3 regions of the Cernens ardua genome follow, and region 1 is predicted to be linked to each of the others. Evidence: predicted binding sites of a transcription regulator. Region 1 holds the regulator's gene; each other region holds the start of a gene.

Region 1 (5,630 bases):
ACCAGAGCAGGCTGCGATATGGCACATCCTGATAAATATAGAGCGTCAGCCATAATGAAACCGCAACACACCCCGCACTCATCCACAGTACAGAAGCAGAAAGCAGATGATGCTTGAGTGATGATGTGCGGTAAAAAGCCCGCTTGAATACGATCAATGCAATGGCTGCAACAAAGAGAAGAATAGCCTGCGGAATATCCAGTCCCTTCAGTAATGAGCCGATAGAGGCCAGTAGCAGAATACAGACGCTCCACCCCCAGGCACGAGCCAGGCGCCGACGTAATCCTCTCGCCATCAGCAGGCACAAAAGCCCCAACAGTCCGACACAAAAATGCGAGAGTTCGAGGACGGCGGGTGGCACCCAACGTAGCAACAGGGCCATACGAAAACCGTATTCCGGCATGACATTGGAGAGTTCGAGGAGGAGTCCGCAAAAGAACAGGATCAGCGAGAGGACGCCCGGAGCCAATCCGGCATTAAGCTGCACATCCTGCCGTCGCTGAATCATACGACGCCCTTCACTGATCAGTAATGTCAGGCAGGACAGCAACAATGGAAGAACGATATATATGGCCCGATACAGTACCAGCGCCGCGGTCAAGGGTGCCGCCCCCACAATATGGGAGAACGAAGACAGCATGATCGCTTCAAATACACCGATACCACCGGGCACATGGCTAAGTACGCCTGCCGCAAGTGCCAACAGATAAATCAGCAGAAAAGTGCTGAATGGCGGGTGGTGCGGAAGGAGGAGATAAAGAACTGTTGCAGAGCCAACTACATCGCCGAGGGTAATCAGCAGCTGCAATAGGGATATACGCAGGCTGGGCAATCGCCACGCCCAGTTGCCCAATGCATAAAGGCGAGAATCCTCGGACGGTTTTTCATCCTGACGACGTAAAAGCAATATGACCAGCGCCACGGCATAAATGCCGAGCACCGAAGAAGCAATCCATACCACAAGGGGAGTGGGTATCCGCAATGCATCAGCCGCAGTCTCCACATCGATAAGGGCCGCTACGGCCGCAAGCACTGGCAGTGTCAACCCCAGCGCAAGACTCACAAAAACAGAAATACGCGCCACATCCGGGCCAGCCAGGCCATGTCGAAAGTAGAGCCGACATCGTACGGCACCACCGGAAAGCATGGATAACCCAATGGCATTGCCAATGGCCGAGGCACAGGTCCCGCCCATGACCATCACAGTCGAGGGAAGCCCTTTAACCCCGGCATAACGCAGCGCCGACCACTCGTACCCCACCAGCATAAGATAACTGAACATGGCGGCACCCATGGCCCCAGCCACTTCCAGTACAGAGACATTCAAGAAGGCATGCTTTAAAAGATGGGGGTTGACTTCATGCAACAGTCGCCAACAGACAGTAACCGCCAGACCAAACACCACTAGCGTCACCGCTATTCCCAGCGCATGACGATAACGCGCAACAAGGCCGCGTACTCGTGTGAATGGACTATCAGACATGACAATCAAACCGGTATTCTATAGAAATAATAAAAACATTAGCCGTTCTGTACGAAATCATGGCCGCAGTCAATACTTAGAGCCCTTTGGGCGCAAAGATACCGGGCGCATTTCGCCAATACCCTTTGTAATCCATGCCAAAACCAAACACGTAACGGTCTTCCACGGTCAATTCACAATAGTCTGGCTTGAGACCTTCTACCGCTTTTCTATCGTGAGCCTTGTCCAGCAGGACGGCCGTCGAAACACTCGCTGCTCCGGCCTTTTTGAAGTGCTCGATAATCGCCGCTAACGTCGCACCTTCATCAAGGATATCATCCACAATAACGACATGACGCCCAGCTGCAGGACTCTCAGGAGACACACGCCAGAACAACTGCCCTCCACGAAGCTCGTTACGATACCGGGTTGCATGCAGGTAATCGATCTCAAGGGGAAATTCCAGACGTGTCAGCAGGTGGCCCGCTGTAATCAGTCCACCGTTCATGACGCTATAAAAGATGGGCAATTTATCGTGGAATTGGCGAGTCAGTTTCTCTGCCATGGTATCCAGTGCCTGTTCGATGCGTTGCAGGGACACCAGACAATCAGCTTCGTCCATCAGCTGCTTCATTTGCGTGGAAATTGTAGCGGTATCAATCGATTCGGATGTGGGCATAATACGTAATGACTGTGTTTTGTTTAGCATAAGTGGCATACAGGCGAACGGGGTGATGCTGACACCTGTAGAGCCTGTAAAAAGAGGTGATTTTATCAACCCCGTGGATTATAAGAAAAACTAATAGCCATATTCACTGGCTGTTTTATTCAATGTATGGTGCGCCTCCAACCAGCGCGCATTATTCGCGAGCGCAGACAGCGCAGGTCTCTCCCGGGTATATCGCAATGCGTTCAACCGTTGCATGCTTCCATGCGGCTGGATACCCGCCGTGGCAGTAGCTTCCAGTACGGCCTCTGCTGCAGGTCGATCATTGCACATCAGCACCATGTCACACCCTGCTGCCAATGCCTTTTCTGCACGGGACACCGGGCCACCGGCAAAATGAGCCCCTTGCATACTCATGTCATCCGAAAGGATGGCCCCATCGAAATTCAGTGCTTCGCGTAAATACGTTAACCATTTGCTGGAAAACCCTGCCGGTTCCTCAGAGAAGTCAGGATAGCGTACATGTGCCGGCATGACACCTGACAAACGTGTTGCCAAACGCGCAAAGGGAATCAAATCATGCCTTTCAAGGGTTGTAAAAGGACGAGGATCAACCGGCATCTCCAGATGTGAATCAGCCACCACGCCTCCATGGCCGGGATAATGCTTGCCAATCCCGGGCATCCCCCCTTCATTCAAGCCGGTAATCAACGCACCAGCCAACGTAACAACATGCTCTGGATTGGATGAGAATGAGCGCTCCCCAATGACCTTGCTACGATTGTCATCCACATCCAGCACCGGAGCGAACGTAAAATCAAACCCACAGGCGGCCAGTTCCTGAGACATCAGCCAACCGGTATCCCTGACAAGAGACAGCGTTTTATCAGGGGTCTCTATATACAGTGATTCAAACGAACACATGGGGGGTATATGCGTAAGCCCTTCACGCAGCCGTTGAACGCGCCCTCCCTCATGATCTACCGCAATCAGGATATCAGGGCGTACCGCACGAATATCATCACAGAGTGCTCTGGTTTGCTCGGGTGAAGTCATGTTACGGGCAAACAGGATGATTGCACCGACAGAAGGATGGCGCAAAATCTGCCGATCCCCCTCATCCAATGAGGTAGAACCGACATCAATCATGATTGGACCCGGTGCAGCACGCATGAAACGCTCCTTGTCAAGGTGTACCGATTTTCCCTGTTTATGACTATGCCATGGCACACATTGGTATGCGCAGAATGTCTGAACTCACCATAGCCCGAGGAAGACGTACGATAAACACAAAAGATAATGGAGCGCTATTCTAGCGTTTCATGAAGGAAGGTACACGTAGAAATTAAATCTGATAGGCTTGGGGAGTGTCACCTCGAAATGACTACAGGCAATCCGGGAAAACAACAAAACATTCGGGGATTAAGTTCTATAACAGCAATTGGACTTGCACTGTCAGCAATACTGGATACAATTACAGCTATTATTGATACAGCATAGGTTAATGGCAATGACCCGACCCCTTACGCGCCGCCAACAGGAAGTTCTTGACCTCATCACCGAAACGGTGGCGACCCACGGGTATCCCCCCACTCGTGCAGAAATTGCCCGATCTCTCGGTTTTCGTTCGGCCAATGCTGCAGAAGAACATTTGAAAGCGCTAAAACGTAAAGGTGTTATCGAGATGATACCGGGGGCTTCCCGTGGTATCAGGGTCGTATCATCCCATCTTGCAAAAACGCAAGGCGGGGATGAAAAAAATGCTGATAAAAGAAGTACCGATAAAAAAGGCGCACCCTCTTCGCAACATACCACCGCAAAATTTGTAACTCCCCAGCAGGAGGCTGCCAATGCATCTGATGCTCCGGCTGCCGAGGGGCTTGCCATCATAGGGCAGGTAGCTGCCGGTAGCCCGGTATTGGCACAGGAGCATGTAGATCGCTATTGCCCACTTCCGCCGACCTTTTTCTCACCGAAGGCAGACTATCTTCTTCGGGTCAAAGGGCTCTCCATGCAGGATATCGGGATTTTGGATGGCGACTTGCTCGCTGTCCATCGTACCAGTGATGTTCGCAATGGACAGATTGTGGTTGCTCGTATTGGCGAAGACGTCACCGTCAAACGCTTTGAGCGTAAAGGCAGTAAAATACGTCTGTTGGCTGAAAACGCTGACTTTGCTCCTATTGAGGTAGATCCAAGCCAGGGCTTCGAAATAGAAGGCATTGGTGTAGGTGTTATTCGAGGAGATCAAGGCAGCGGCTTACACTAAAACGAGGCATTATCGGTTTCACTACTAGTTACCGGTTTCACTCACTATAAGTGCAGGCCCAACACTCCCTGGCCGTGTGCCTGGGGGTGCTTCAATGATTACCCACTATTCCCCCTCTACCGCCCCCCCCTAAAGCTCTCTTGAATACAGCTTCACGTTACTGGCCCCGCAGACAATTTTCCCAATATTTTTTCATACCACTCCTTATTCATAACCTCTGCGACTCATTGTAGGCTGGTCGCTATATATACATATACATTGACCAGCCATTGTGATCATGAAAGGGAGATATCAAGCAATCATTACGGATGAAATAATCACCTTCATCGGTATCATGCCGAGTTAACCTGTGTAGCAAAATTCTTGAGAAAGCCGTGAATGACTTGACATCACATTAACGGAATATGCTAACAATGAAGCGTAGAAGCGTAGAAGCGTAGAAGCGTAGAAGCGTAGAAGCGGAGAAGCGTAGAAGCGTAGAAGCGTAGAAGCGGAGAAGCGGAGAAGCGTAGAAGCGGAGAAGCGGAGAAACGGAGAAGCCAATATGCAGTGAATCATTCAGGATGATTCACTGCCAACAATCATGATCAATGCACTGTGACGTTATCACTTAACTCCTCGACCACTTCACCCTCTTCCCACAGTTTTGTGCGGGTAATGGCATGATCGATCATTTCACGCGCCACCTGAAAACGCGAATCACGTAGTAATTCCAGTGCATCCTTGGAAAAGCGCACACTGACCAGCGCTTCACCTTCCCCCTCGGAGGGACGCAAAACCACCTCGCCATCAGGCAGTTCAACGATCTCAAGAATCGCAGTTTCAGACATTTTTCACCTCTTCGATAAGTTGAGCCATTCTGACACAAAAAAGCGTCGGCACCTCAACTCGCGTGCAGTTTCGACTTCACAGCGTTTATAAAAATGCTCTCTTTTCGTACTCATGACACTTGATATCCACTCGCACAGATAATCATCAGCGAGAAGGCAAACACAGAGCGTACAAGGAAAAGGAATGGATAAACGGCAAGCCAGATAACCTGATAATAACATTGTCCGTCGACAAACGACAAAGGTCAGATGACATTACCACTCTTCAGCACCTTGCCGAAGTTCACTGGTCAATGCCTTCAAGTGCTTCAGTAGTGCCTGGAGGGGGACCGCATTGACATCGCTTTGGATCATGCCTGAGTTGACAGGTTGAGCAGTGGAGAGGCGCAACAGCCGCCCAAG
Region 2 (5,630 bases), 630 kb from region 1:
GAAGCAGTGTCACAGACGTTATTGGGGGACGGCAAGGCGATTTCGACGCCCTATCAACGGTTGGACGAAATTCTGCGATTGTTTGCTGAAGACAAGGCCTCCCTTGCCATGTACAACCTGAAGGATTGTGAGCTGGTGACGCGGATTTTTGAACACACGGCGTTAATCACTTTTCTATTGGAACGGGCCAGTGTGACCGGGCTTGAAGCAGACAGAATGGGTGGTTCCGTTGCCGCTTTTTCTCATCTTTATTTACCGAAGATGCACCGTTTGGGCCGCGTTGCGCCGAGTGTAGGGGAGCAGGAAATCATGGCAAGCCCTGGTGGTTTTGTCATGGATTCGCGCCCCGGGCTTTATGATTCAGTGCTGGTGCTTGATTTCAAGAGCCTGTATCCCTCAATCATTCGCACCTTTTTGATTGATCCTGTTGGTTTGGTGGAAGGGCTGGCTACGGTACACGGCACGCAGAAGGCGGATGCAGGTCAGGAGGATCACGCCGAACTATCGATGACAACGGTCGAAGGGTACCGAGGGGCGCACTTTTCGCGTACGCATCATGCATTGCCTGCCATTATCGCGCAGTTATGGGAGGGGCGTGAAGAGGCCAAATCACAAGGTAATGTGCCTTTGTCGCAGGCACTGAAAATCATCATGAATGCATGTTATGGCGTGCTGGGCTCACCCTCTTGCCGTTTTTTCGATACGCGCCTGGCCTCTTCAATCACTTTGCGTGGACACGAAATCATTCAGCGAACCCGTGATTATATTGAAAGGCAGGGCGTCGATGTCATTTATGGTGACACGGATTCGGTATTTATCTGGCTAAAACGCCCGTACAGCGAAGAAGACGCGATGGTCTACGGCAAGGAACTGGTAAAGAAAGTCAATGCATGGTGGAAACAGACGCTGGCCGAAGAGCTTTGTGTGGAAAGTGTTTTGGAGCTTCAATATGAACGTCATTTCAGCCGTTTTTTAATGCCAACAATCAGGGGAACAAACGAAGGCAGCAAAAAACGTTATGCAGGGCTGGTGAAGCCACTTAACGCATCATCTGATGTCATTTTCAAAGGTCTGGAAACGGTGCGCAGTGACTGGACACCGCTGGCCCAACGCTTTCAACGTGAGCTCTATGCTCGAATATTCAAAAAACAGCCATATGTAGACTATGTCCGGGAATTCGTCGATCGTACCCGCCGCAGCGAATGGGAGGAGGACATGGTCTTCCGTAAGCGTATTCGGAGACCTCTATCCGAGTATAAACGCAATGTGCCACCTCAGGTCAGAGCAGCGATCATGGCGGATGAATACAATGTTGCCCATGGACGTCCTCAACAGTATCAACGCGGAGGCTGGATCAGTTATGTCATGACCGTCAATGGACCAGAGCCGCTGGAATGTCATTCTTCACCTCTGGATGTTGAATTGTATGTCATGCGCCAACTTAAACCTGTTGCTGACGGGATTTTACCATTTGTTGATGAGGACTTTGATACTCTCATCTCCGATCAAATCACGCTGTTGTAGCCTTATAGTTTTGCCGTCTTGTCGTGTTATAACCTTGTAGCTCTTGTTACCCAGTACTGAAGCGCACAGAATTTCCAATATCGTTGGATCCGTTAAGGCATTATTTTGCAAGTGGCACCAATATGGTTCATATGCATCAAAAAGAAGCGTACGCTTAGACTATCATTCGGATAACATCCAATTTTTGAAATGGCAATAAGGAATACATTATGAGCAATCCTATAGGCACACCCTCTTCATGGAAGTGGACACTTGGTATCGGCATCATCATGCTGATCATCGGTATTATCGCGATGGGGAATCTGGTCGCCACTACTGCTGTTTCCATCTACATTGTGGGAATTTTCATGTTGGTGGCAGGGGTGTTGCAGATCATTCATGGCTTTCAGCAACACAGCCATCGTGTTTTCTGGATTGTTGCCGGTCTTCTTTATGCCATAGCGGGCATATTGGCACTCAGCAATCCACTTGTATTTTCATCAGTCCTGACACTGTGGCTGGGAATCATGTTGATCTTTTCCGGTATTTCCCGATTATTCTCCCTGGGTGCGGTTCATAACAATCGAGGCTGGGTTATTGTCTCCAGTATCATTACGGCACTTCTGGGGATCATGCTGGTAGCGGGCTGGCCTGTCACTGGCCTCTGGGTTATCGGTATGTTCCTTGCATTTGACCTGCTCTTCCAGGGCATTAGCTTCATTCTGTTGGGATTATCCTTGAAGTCACGTTTCTGAAGCACAATGTCGTTATCTTCATGGGGCAGTTCAACGATCTAATCCTCTTGCGCACCCGTTTTCAGGTGTGAGTGCACGGGAGGGAGGTCGTAAGTGCTGTTGAATGCCTGATCGCATGCACGATTGTGTGAGATCAAGAGAATGCCTGGTGCGCATCGATTTCTGTGGGCAGGGGTGAGCTGGCATTTGTCTTGTATTTTCCCTGCTCACCTGATTCGCCCTAAAATTCTTTTGTTTGCTGCCGATAAAAGAGAGGCTGATAAGAAAGCATCCATAAGCGGGATTCAATGAAAGAGCAATGAAAGAGAAATGAAAGAGAAATGAAAGAGAGTAGACATGACATCGCCAGATACAGCAGATTCCACCCGGCTTATTGCCTTTCTACAGCAACACGCTGCTTTGGCTACGATAGTAGGGCAGCTCGCTTCGGATAAACAGTGGCAATTGACGACGGCTGAATCCTGTACCGGCGGCTGGGTTGCTGAGGCTATTACGGCAATCAGTGGCAGCTCTCAATGGTTTGAAACGGGCTACGTTACCTATTCCAATGCCACTAAACAACGTTTACTTGGTGTTAACGAATATGCTCTTGCAACCAAGGGAGCGGTAAGCGCCGAAGTGGTGGAGCAAATGGTCAAGGGGGCTTGTGAAGAAAGCGGTGCCGATCTGGGGGTTGCCATTAGCGGTATAGCAGGCCCAGGGGGAGGCTCGGTTGAAAAGCCCGTAGGCACAGTCTGGTTTGCCTGGGGCAATTGTTATCATCAGACATCCAGGAAATATCTTTTCGAAGGTGATCGCACAGGTATTCGTGCTCAGGCTGTATGCGTAGCTCTTCAAGGTTTCATTGAGTATTTGAAGCGCTGAAACAATGATTGGCAACATGAGGAAAATGGGGTTACAATGCTGTATATAAACACATGTATATAAACCCTGTTTCTCCTTCATCAGGATAACATCATGAAATGCACCGCTTGGCGACCGTAATAAGCGGTTAATGACAATAAGCGGTTGATGGCGCAGATAACAGCAATAGCTGATAGCTGATGCAAAATCGCCTGTTGCTATCGGCACAATGCGATAACGCTTTCAGGTATTCACTTTATCTCTCAAGTAGTTACTTTGTTTGTCAGGTAGTTACTTTATATAGTTTACGATCTTTTTATTACCGATCTTCATTACGGATATAGCACATGGCACAGGACGAAAATCGTAGCAAAGCGCTCAATGCGGCATTGTCGCAGATTGAAAAACAATTCGGCAAAGGTGCTGTCATGCGCATGGGAGAAGCGCCGCGTGTGACCATCCCTTCGGTTTCTACTGGCTCGCTTGGGCTGGATGTCGCGCTGGGAATCGGCGGCCTCCCGTATGGCCGTATTGTTGAAATTTACGGGCCTGAATCTTCTGGTAAAACCACGATTACTCTGTCCGTCATTGCACAGGCACAAAAGCAGGGTAAAACCTGTGCCTTCATTGATGCTGAGCATGCATTGGATCCCACCTACGCAGAAAAGTTGGGTGTCAATCTGGACGACCTGTTGATGTCTCAGCCAGACACTGGTGAACAGGCACTCGAAATCTGCGATATGCTGGTGCGTTCCGGTGGGGTAGACGTCATTATCGTTGACTCTGTAGCAGCACTAACACCACGTGCCGAAATCGAAGGCGAAATGGGTGATTCCCATGTGGGCTTGCAGGCACGTTTGATGTCTCAGGCACTGCGCAAGATTACCGGTCATATCAAGAGCGCCAACTGTCTGGTCATGTTTGTTAACCAGATTCGTATGAAAATCGGTGTCATGTTCGGTAGTCCCGAAACTACAACTGGCGGTAATGCGCTTAAATTTTATTCAAGTGTACGTTTGGACATTCGCCGTATCGGTTCAGTCAAGCAGGGCGATGAGGTTGTTGGTAATGAAACCCGCGTCAAAGTAGTGAAAAACAAGGTTGCACCTCCGTTCCGCCAGACAGAATTCCAGATCCTGTATGGACAGGGAATCTACCATGCCGGTGAGGTTGTGGATCTGGGTGTACAGTGTGGCCTGGTAGACAAGGCAGGTGCCTGGTACAGCTATAAGAACAACAAGATTGGTCAGGGGAAGGCTAATGCGGCGCAGTTCCTTACCGATAATCCCGAGATTATGGAAGAAATCGAGCAGCAGATTCGTGCTCAGCTATTGAATACGCCGAGTACGGAAGCGGAAGAGCAAGCCGATGTTGCTGATCCAGCTCTGAGCGAAGATCAGGATTCACTGCTGTAACGCTTTCGCCTTTCATTGTCGTGAAGGGAGATATGAGAGCTTTCAAAAAAGCGGCTTCACGACGAAATTAAAAAGCGTTGCCCAAAACGGAGTCTGTATGGCTCCGTTTTTGTATCTTTCTACCGCCCAAAGCATGCATTTTCATTTGTGGTCGTTTGGGTCTTGCTGTTTATTTTCAGACAGGGCGGCCTTTGATGAAGTTTTACAAGGTTAGCTCCGTCATCGTTTGATTGGTTGTTTCTTTTCTGAGAAACCGGACACAAAGCAAGTGGGACCAAATAGAGATAATGACGGATGAGGCATGAAGGCCACTATGTCTCTACGTAGATGTCTTGGATACAACAAGCGTCTGGACGGATAGGTCATGATGAAAAGATCATCGGAGGAGGTTAGATGAGTATAACAACGGAAAAGGATGAATTTTACCGGAATAATGATGTTAAAACCTCCCCGGAAGAGGATTTGTTTGTTACTGAATCAGCCCCAAGAAGAGCCTTGAGTGATGAGCGAGATCAGCCTTCTGCCTATGACCGAAGCATTATGCTGCTGGCACCGCGTGAACATTCGGTATTTGAACTAAAGCGAAAACTGAAAACGCATGCATATCCAGAGGCAGACATTGATGAAGCCATTGCGATGCTACAACGGGATGGGCTGCAATCGGATGAGCGTTTTTGCGAGATTTTTGTCAGGTCACGAAGTGCGAGGGGGCAGGGACCGATCAAGATAGAAGCCGGCCTGCGTGAGCGTGGTGTGTCATCAGCATTGATCTCAATGGCGATTGAAGCCGCCGAAGTTGATTGGCAAATTCTGGCACGAGAAGCGCTGGAGAAAAAATTCGGTCAGCCGCCTGCGTCATTGAAGGAAAAATCAAAACAGCTTCGATTCCTCGCGGCGCGTGGCTTTTCCGCAGAGCAAAGCTACGCGGCTTTGGCACAATTGACTTGAAGCCAACGAAGCGTCATCCCTTAGGTAGGCATGGGGGAAATGCCTTACGCCAACCCCGAATAGGGGCTCAGCATGGGGCTGTATAAGATTTTTTTTGCCGTGGGTGTTGTCTTGCCAAACGATCAATGTCATAACATCCCATTAATCATTGTGCGATCCCCCTTTA
Region 3 (5,630 bases), 610 kb from region 1:
TCAGGATTCTGTAACAACATGGCACCCCCACCATGCCGATTCACCAGTTTTGCCGGGCAGCCAAAATTGATATCAAGATGCGTTGCGCCACACTTGACCGCCTGTTGGGCATTCTGCCCAAGTGCCTTTGGATCTGAACCCAATAACTGGAGTGTCACAGGCGTTCCGTTTTCCGTTATCGAACCCTGTTTGAGCTCGGGGCAAATGCGGGTAAATACGCGAGCGGGCAGGCGAGCATCCACGACCCGGACAAATTCAGTCACGATCCAGTCCAACCCCGGAATCTGACTCAGGAGATGGCGCGTGTGAACATCGATCACACCCTCCATCGGCGCCAATCCGATTCGTGCGGGTTGATCAGGGCGTGCGGAGAATGTCATCAGCGTTGTTTGGACCTTGTATGAGGCAGGAAGTGGATGAATCAATCGGCGTACCGTTGAGGGGGGGCATATTATAGGGCTTGAAACATTATTCTGTAAGGCATCTTTTGCCCATAATGTAATTATTGCACTAACTGCGTTGCCTTGTTGTTATAGAGGCTGTTGTTATATGGACTGTTGCTATATGGACTGTTATATGAGCAGTCTTTATATGAATGGCCATTATATGAGTTGTTGCTATACAAATTGTTGTTGCATGAAAAAGGTTGTATGGAAGAGTTAGTTGTATGGAATAGTTAAATGAAAAGGCCGTAAGGAAAGTTGATTGTAGGGGGAGTGGGTTGAACAGGAAGCAGTTGCAGGGGGGGATTGAGAGAGGTCCTCGCCTGATTTTAAATGCCAAACGTATATTGAATGAGCGTTAAGTATTGAGTTTTGCCTTGATCACACTCATATATAAAGATAGACACATAACAGAATGATACTCCGGATATGCCTGGACGTTGATTACCGGTTTTTATGTTTAAGCATTTTGGTATCACGCAAGGTTATCCTGATGGCTGTTTTCCCTGACTAATAAACGAAATGAGAAAAGCCAGCCATTCCCCTGCAATAGCATGGGGTGGTGGGCAATGTGATCCTTGAAAGACGAGGCATACGGGTAGGTTATTGGACAATTCGCTATCGATCATGATCGTAGGTGTTTTGAAATAATGTGTTCCCAGCATAGTATGCAAAAAAGGATCACCCCTATTGATGATCACGTTCGAGCAAAGAATGTGGTTCCAACGGAATAAGAGGGCATATGGAATTCAAGGATTACTATGCTGTTCTTGGTGTCGCAGAAGATGCCGATACCAAGGATATCAAGAAAGCGTATCGTAAATTGGCGCGCAAATATCATCCCGATGTGAGCAAAGAGGCGAATGCCGAAGAGAAATTCAAAGAGATTGGTGAAGCCTACGATGTCCTGAGTGATTCTGAAAAACGCGCTGAATATGACCAGCTGAAACGCTATGGCAACCGAGGTGGCGAGCAATTCCAGAGGCCGCCGAATTGGGAATCGGCCGGTGCGGGGCAGGGTGGATTTACTGGCGGTGCAGAAGATTTTTCCGACTTCTTCGAGTCCGTTTTTGGCGGTCGTGGTGGCCGTGCTGGTGCGCGAGGATTCGGCGGAGGAGGTTTTGGTGCCGAAGACTTTGGGTCAGCCGGATTCGGTGGTGGAGGGTTTGGCTCTCAATCTCGCTCACAGGCCGGGCAGGATGTCGAGCTTGAGCTACCGGTCTTTCTGGAAGAAGTGGTTTCCAATGAACCCAAAGAGGTGCGCTTCACGCTACGAACACAAGATGAACAGGGGCGCCCCAAGGATATAGAAAAAAGCCTCAAGGTTCGTGTGCCCAAAGGTGTCAGCGATGGTGAGCGTGTTCGCCTAAAAGGGCAGGGTGGCCCTGGTATCAACGGTGGTGAGGCGGGCGACCTTTATCTCAAGGTCAAGTTTGCTCCGCATCCCGTGTTCGACGTTAATGAGCATGATTTGATTTTGACCGTGCCGTTGGCACCCTGGGAAGCGGCATTGGGAACCAAGGTAGAAATTCCGACGTTGAGTGGTCACCTGCAATTGACTATTCCTCCCAATAGTCGCTCCGGGGCGCGGATGCGTTTGAAAGGAAAAGGATTACCGGGGCGCAAAGGGGATGGCGATCTTTATGCACAGCTGAAGATTGTGTTGCCTGAACGTGGTGCTGAAGGGGATGAAGAGGCCTGGAAGTCGCTGGCTGAACATCACAAGCACTTCAACCCACGTGAAAAATGGAGTTAATGGTCATGGCTTTTACATCTACAGATTTTACAACCTCAGTAGAGCGGGTTGATTTCGATGAGTTACGTCGCCGCACTGCGGTACCCAGCGCTACCCTCATTACTATCGTGGAGCACGGTATCATTGAGCCTGTCGGACACGAACCAGAACAGTGGACATTCGGTGTGGACGCTGTGGTAGTGGTACGTCGGGTGCTAAGGTTACGGCATGAGCTGGAGCTGGATTGGCAAGGGGCAGCGTTGGCCGATGAGTTGATCGAGGAGAACCGGCGCCTACGTATCGCCAATGAACGCCTGGAGCAACGTTTGTCCCGCTGGGTGGATTTATCCTCTGAATGAGAGGGTGCATGGTGCTTCTGATGCTATTGGAGCGAGGTTCCACCAGCGGTAGACGGAACCCACTAAGCTTATGAGTCAGGGGCCTTACCCGTATCAGGTATCGAAAAGCTCGAGGCAAAATGCTCGGGCTTTTTTACGTTTGGCCAGGGATATTACTCCAGCAATACGGCCGGTTGGTTTAATTCCAGATTGAGATCATTAATATCCATTGGCGTATCGCTGGGCCAAACGAGCTGTAAGGTAGCCCCTTGGGCCTGATAATCAACGGTGTTAATGATACCGCCGTGACGTTCGATCCAGCGTCTGGCGGTATATTCGTCGCTGAAATCTGTCAGGAGTTGTTTTTCTTCCCGGCGGACAAAAGGCACAAGGGGTAGTGTCTCAAGCGCCATCAGGGCTGCTTTGGTATAGGCACGCACAAGGCCGCCTGTGCCCAGTTTGATCCCGCCAAAATAGCGAATGACAACACAGCCTACCTGCCCCAGACCACTTCCTTCCAGCACCTGGTAAATGGGCCGTCCGGCGGTACCTCCGGGTTCACCATCGTCCGAGAAGCCAATAGCGGTTTGCTCCCCCGGAGGGCCTGCGATGAACGCACTGCAGTGATGGCGCGCATCAGCGTAATGTTCACGTGCCAAATGAAGCAGTGCATGAGCTTCTTCTACTGATTCACAACGCGCCACCCAGGCAATGAAATGGCTTTTATTGACTTCAAATGCTGCGGTATGCGGGGTTTCCACTGTTGCCCGGGGAACGTCAAATCGGTAAAGGGTACTCATCAAGCGGCCTGTGCAGGACGGCGCGCCACTCCCATTACCAGACCCAGCACCTGAATATCCCCATTTTTCAGATAAATGGGGCGCATGGATTGATTGGCAGGCTGAAGGCGAACGCCCGTCTTTTCGATATAAAGTTTCTTGAGGGTGACTTCCTGATTATTGATCAGGACGACAGCCGTTTCACCATTTTCGGCGGACTCTGTCTTTTCAATGATAATGATATCACCATCGAAGATGTTACAGTCGATCATCGAGTTGCCGCGCACTTTCAGGGCATAGGTATTTCGACGCACGAGCTCTGAGGGGACGGCAATACGTTCTTCATTCAGGCAGGCTTCAATGGGCATACCCGCCGATATCGTTCCCAATAACGGGATATCCGTCAATGTTTGGGCATCTATAGGGCACCATGCCTCAGCATTCAGGGGGACATTCTTTTTGCGGTTATAAAAAAGAGACTCAGTTGCCATGTTCATCAGATTCTCCATAAGGTGTAAACACTAAACCGGCGTCAAAAGCGCTGCGATTTACTGAAACCGTGTCCTGGCGGGGCAAATGACATGAATAACGAGTGCAGTGAGTGCCTGACACGATGCTGGAGCACGCTGGTAGAAAGAAGCATGCTGACAGGAATGACATGCTATGACGATCCTGTTTGAGATACAGAGTACTGTATGGGTAAACAGTTGTCGAGAACGTAAAAGTAAAAATTATGGGCGCTGGTTCCACGCAACTATCTTCATCGGCATTAAAGTCCTTATATATGAAAACGTTATGTTTTCTTTGGACGAAAAAAGCCTCTTTGAAAACATTCACAAAAATCATGGTCAACGTGCAGGATGTGAGAGGGTTCTGGAAAAGTCTGTTTTGGATAGGTGCCCATACCTACAAGTTCACGTCGTTGAAAGTAATCGTCCAGGCGACTTTGCTGAGTGATGACGTATGTATTTCATCAAGTATTAGCGAAATATAATCTTTTTTAAGTTAATGGCGCCTTGTGCATTTACATCGGGTAGAGAGCCGAGAAGAATAGGCGTATTATTGGCAGCCAATTTGAATTTATCCTGTTTTGAATCTGTTAGCTGTTGCCATGGTAGTTCATGTTTGGTGAGGTTTACCTGCTTTCATCATGCAGTGTGTGCATCTCGCAAAGTTCTGATACTGAGCTCCCTCTGTATGACTCAGCCTTTTTCCAGTGGAGTTTACCTTTTGACCGTGCATTTTCGTGCTGAGTCGTTGGGGTGTGAACGTGATGACCGTCCTCTTTTTACTGATCTGAATTTTACATTCGAATCAGGGCAGTTGTTATGGATCGAAGGGCCCAACGGAAGCGGTAAAACTACCCTGCTGAAAATCCTGAGTGGGCAATTTGCCGACTATCAGGGCACGTTGTTCTGGAAAGGAAAGCCGCTGAATCGCTACGCACAGGCACTGAAAAGTGACCTCCTTTATTTGGGCCATCACTCTGGTGTTAAAGGGGTATTGAGCCCGCTGGAAAACCTCGAGTGGTATCAGGCCCTTGGTGAACACAATCCATCCACGGCTGAAGCACTGCGCTGGCAGGCACTGGAAAAAGTGGGGCTTTTGGGGTTTGAAGAAGTGCCAGTTGAGCGGTTGTCAGCTGGGCAGCAGCGCCGTGTGGCTCTGGCGCGTTTGCACCTTGAGGAAAAGGCCTTGTGGATACTGGATGAGCCCTTCACGGCAATCGATATCCATGGGGTGGCGTTGTTGGAACGCTGGATTGCAGAGCACCGCGATAAGGGGGGGGCTGTGTTGGTTACAACACACCATCCTCTGGGGCTGGATGAACGAGTGGAACGGATACGGCTTGATGGACGAGGTGGACATACACTGGAAAACAGCCATTCCGTTCAGATTCGAGTAGGGGAGGCGCACTGAATGTCCACCTCCGAACCTCGAATGGGGCTCAGGCAAGCGTTTATTGCTGTGTTGAAGCGTGAGTTACTCCTCCGTTTTCGTCATCATCAGGATCTGGTCGGGCCTCTGCTGTTTTTTGTACTGGTGGTTATCCTGTTTCCATTGGGATTGGGGCCAGATTCTCATCAATTGAGGAATATTGCGCCTGGGCTCTTATGGGTAGCCGCCTTGCTCGCCATGTTGCTTTCACTTGATGGACTGTTCCGTTCGGACCATGAAGATGGCACGTTGGAGCAGCTATTGTTGTCGGCGCATCCGGTTGCGCCGCTGGTACTGGCAAAGGTGATAGCCCACTGGCTGGTAACAGGTTTTGTACTGGCGATTTTCTCACCCATATTCGGCAGTATGTTGGGATTGCCTTTCACTGATGGCTGGG

What was found. The regulator LexA, encoded in region 1, represses DNA repair genes until DNA is damaged. The targets are predictions, from matches to a motif close to TACTGTNTANNTANACAGTA.
Region 2: a site for LexA is predicted at 3,160-3,179, ahead of recA (recombinase RecA). Genes of this name have one in related genera too.
Region 3: a site for LexA is predicted at 3,985-4,004, ahead of LMG33818_RS04140 (LexA family protein). Genes of this name have one in related genera too.

Annotation. Positions count from the first base shown of each region.
Region 1 is NZ_JBPCZH010000001.1:356,684-362,313, forward strand. Features, by position in the region: gene LMG33818_RS01620 (phosphatidylglycerol lysyltransferase domain-containing protein) at 1-1,483, opposite strand, end outside; gene LMG33818_RS01625 (hypoxanthine-guanine phosphoribosyltransferase) at 1,560-2,096, opposite strand; gene nagZ (beta-N-acetylhexosaminidase) at 2,262-3,302, opposite strand; gene lexA (transcriptional repressor LexA) at 3,640-4,398, shown strand; gene LMG33818_RS01640 (hypothetical protein) at 4,986-5,228, opposite strand; gene LMG33818_RS01645 (DUF6586 family protein) at 5,484-5,630, opposite strand, start outside.
Region 2 is NZ_JBPCZH010000001.1:984,871-990,500, reverse strand. Features, by position in the region: gene LMG33818_RS04220 (DNA polymerase II) at 1-1,524, shown strand, start outside; gene LMG33818_RS04215 (HdeD family acid-resistance protein) at 1,734-2,258, shown strand; gene LMG33818_RS04210 (CinA family protein) at 2,595-3,122, shown strand; gene recA (recombinase RecA) at 3,449-4,516, shown strand; gene LMG33818_RS04200 (regulatory protein RecX) at 4,910-5,464, shown strand.
Region 3 is NZ_JBPCZH010000001.1:971,186-976,815, reverse strand. Features, by position in the region: gene LMG33818_RS04160 (tRNA dihydrouridine synthase) at 1-329, opposite strand, end outside; gene LMG33818_RS04155 (DnaJ C-terminal domain-containing protein) at 1,186-2,199, shown strand; gene LMG33818_RS04150 (chaperone modulator CbpM) at 2,205-2,537, shown strand; gene LMG33818_RS04145 (IMPACT family protein) at 2,690-3,316, opposite strand; gene LMG33818_RS04140 (LexA family protein) at 3,316-3,792, opposite strand; gene ccmA (cytochrome c biogenesis heme-transporting ATPase CcmA) at 4,532-5,215, shown strand; gene ccmB (heme exporter protein CcmB) at 5,216-5,630, shown strand, end outside.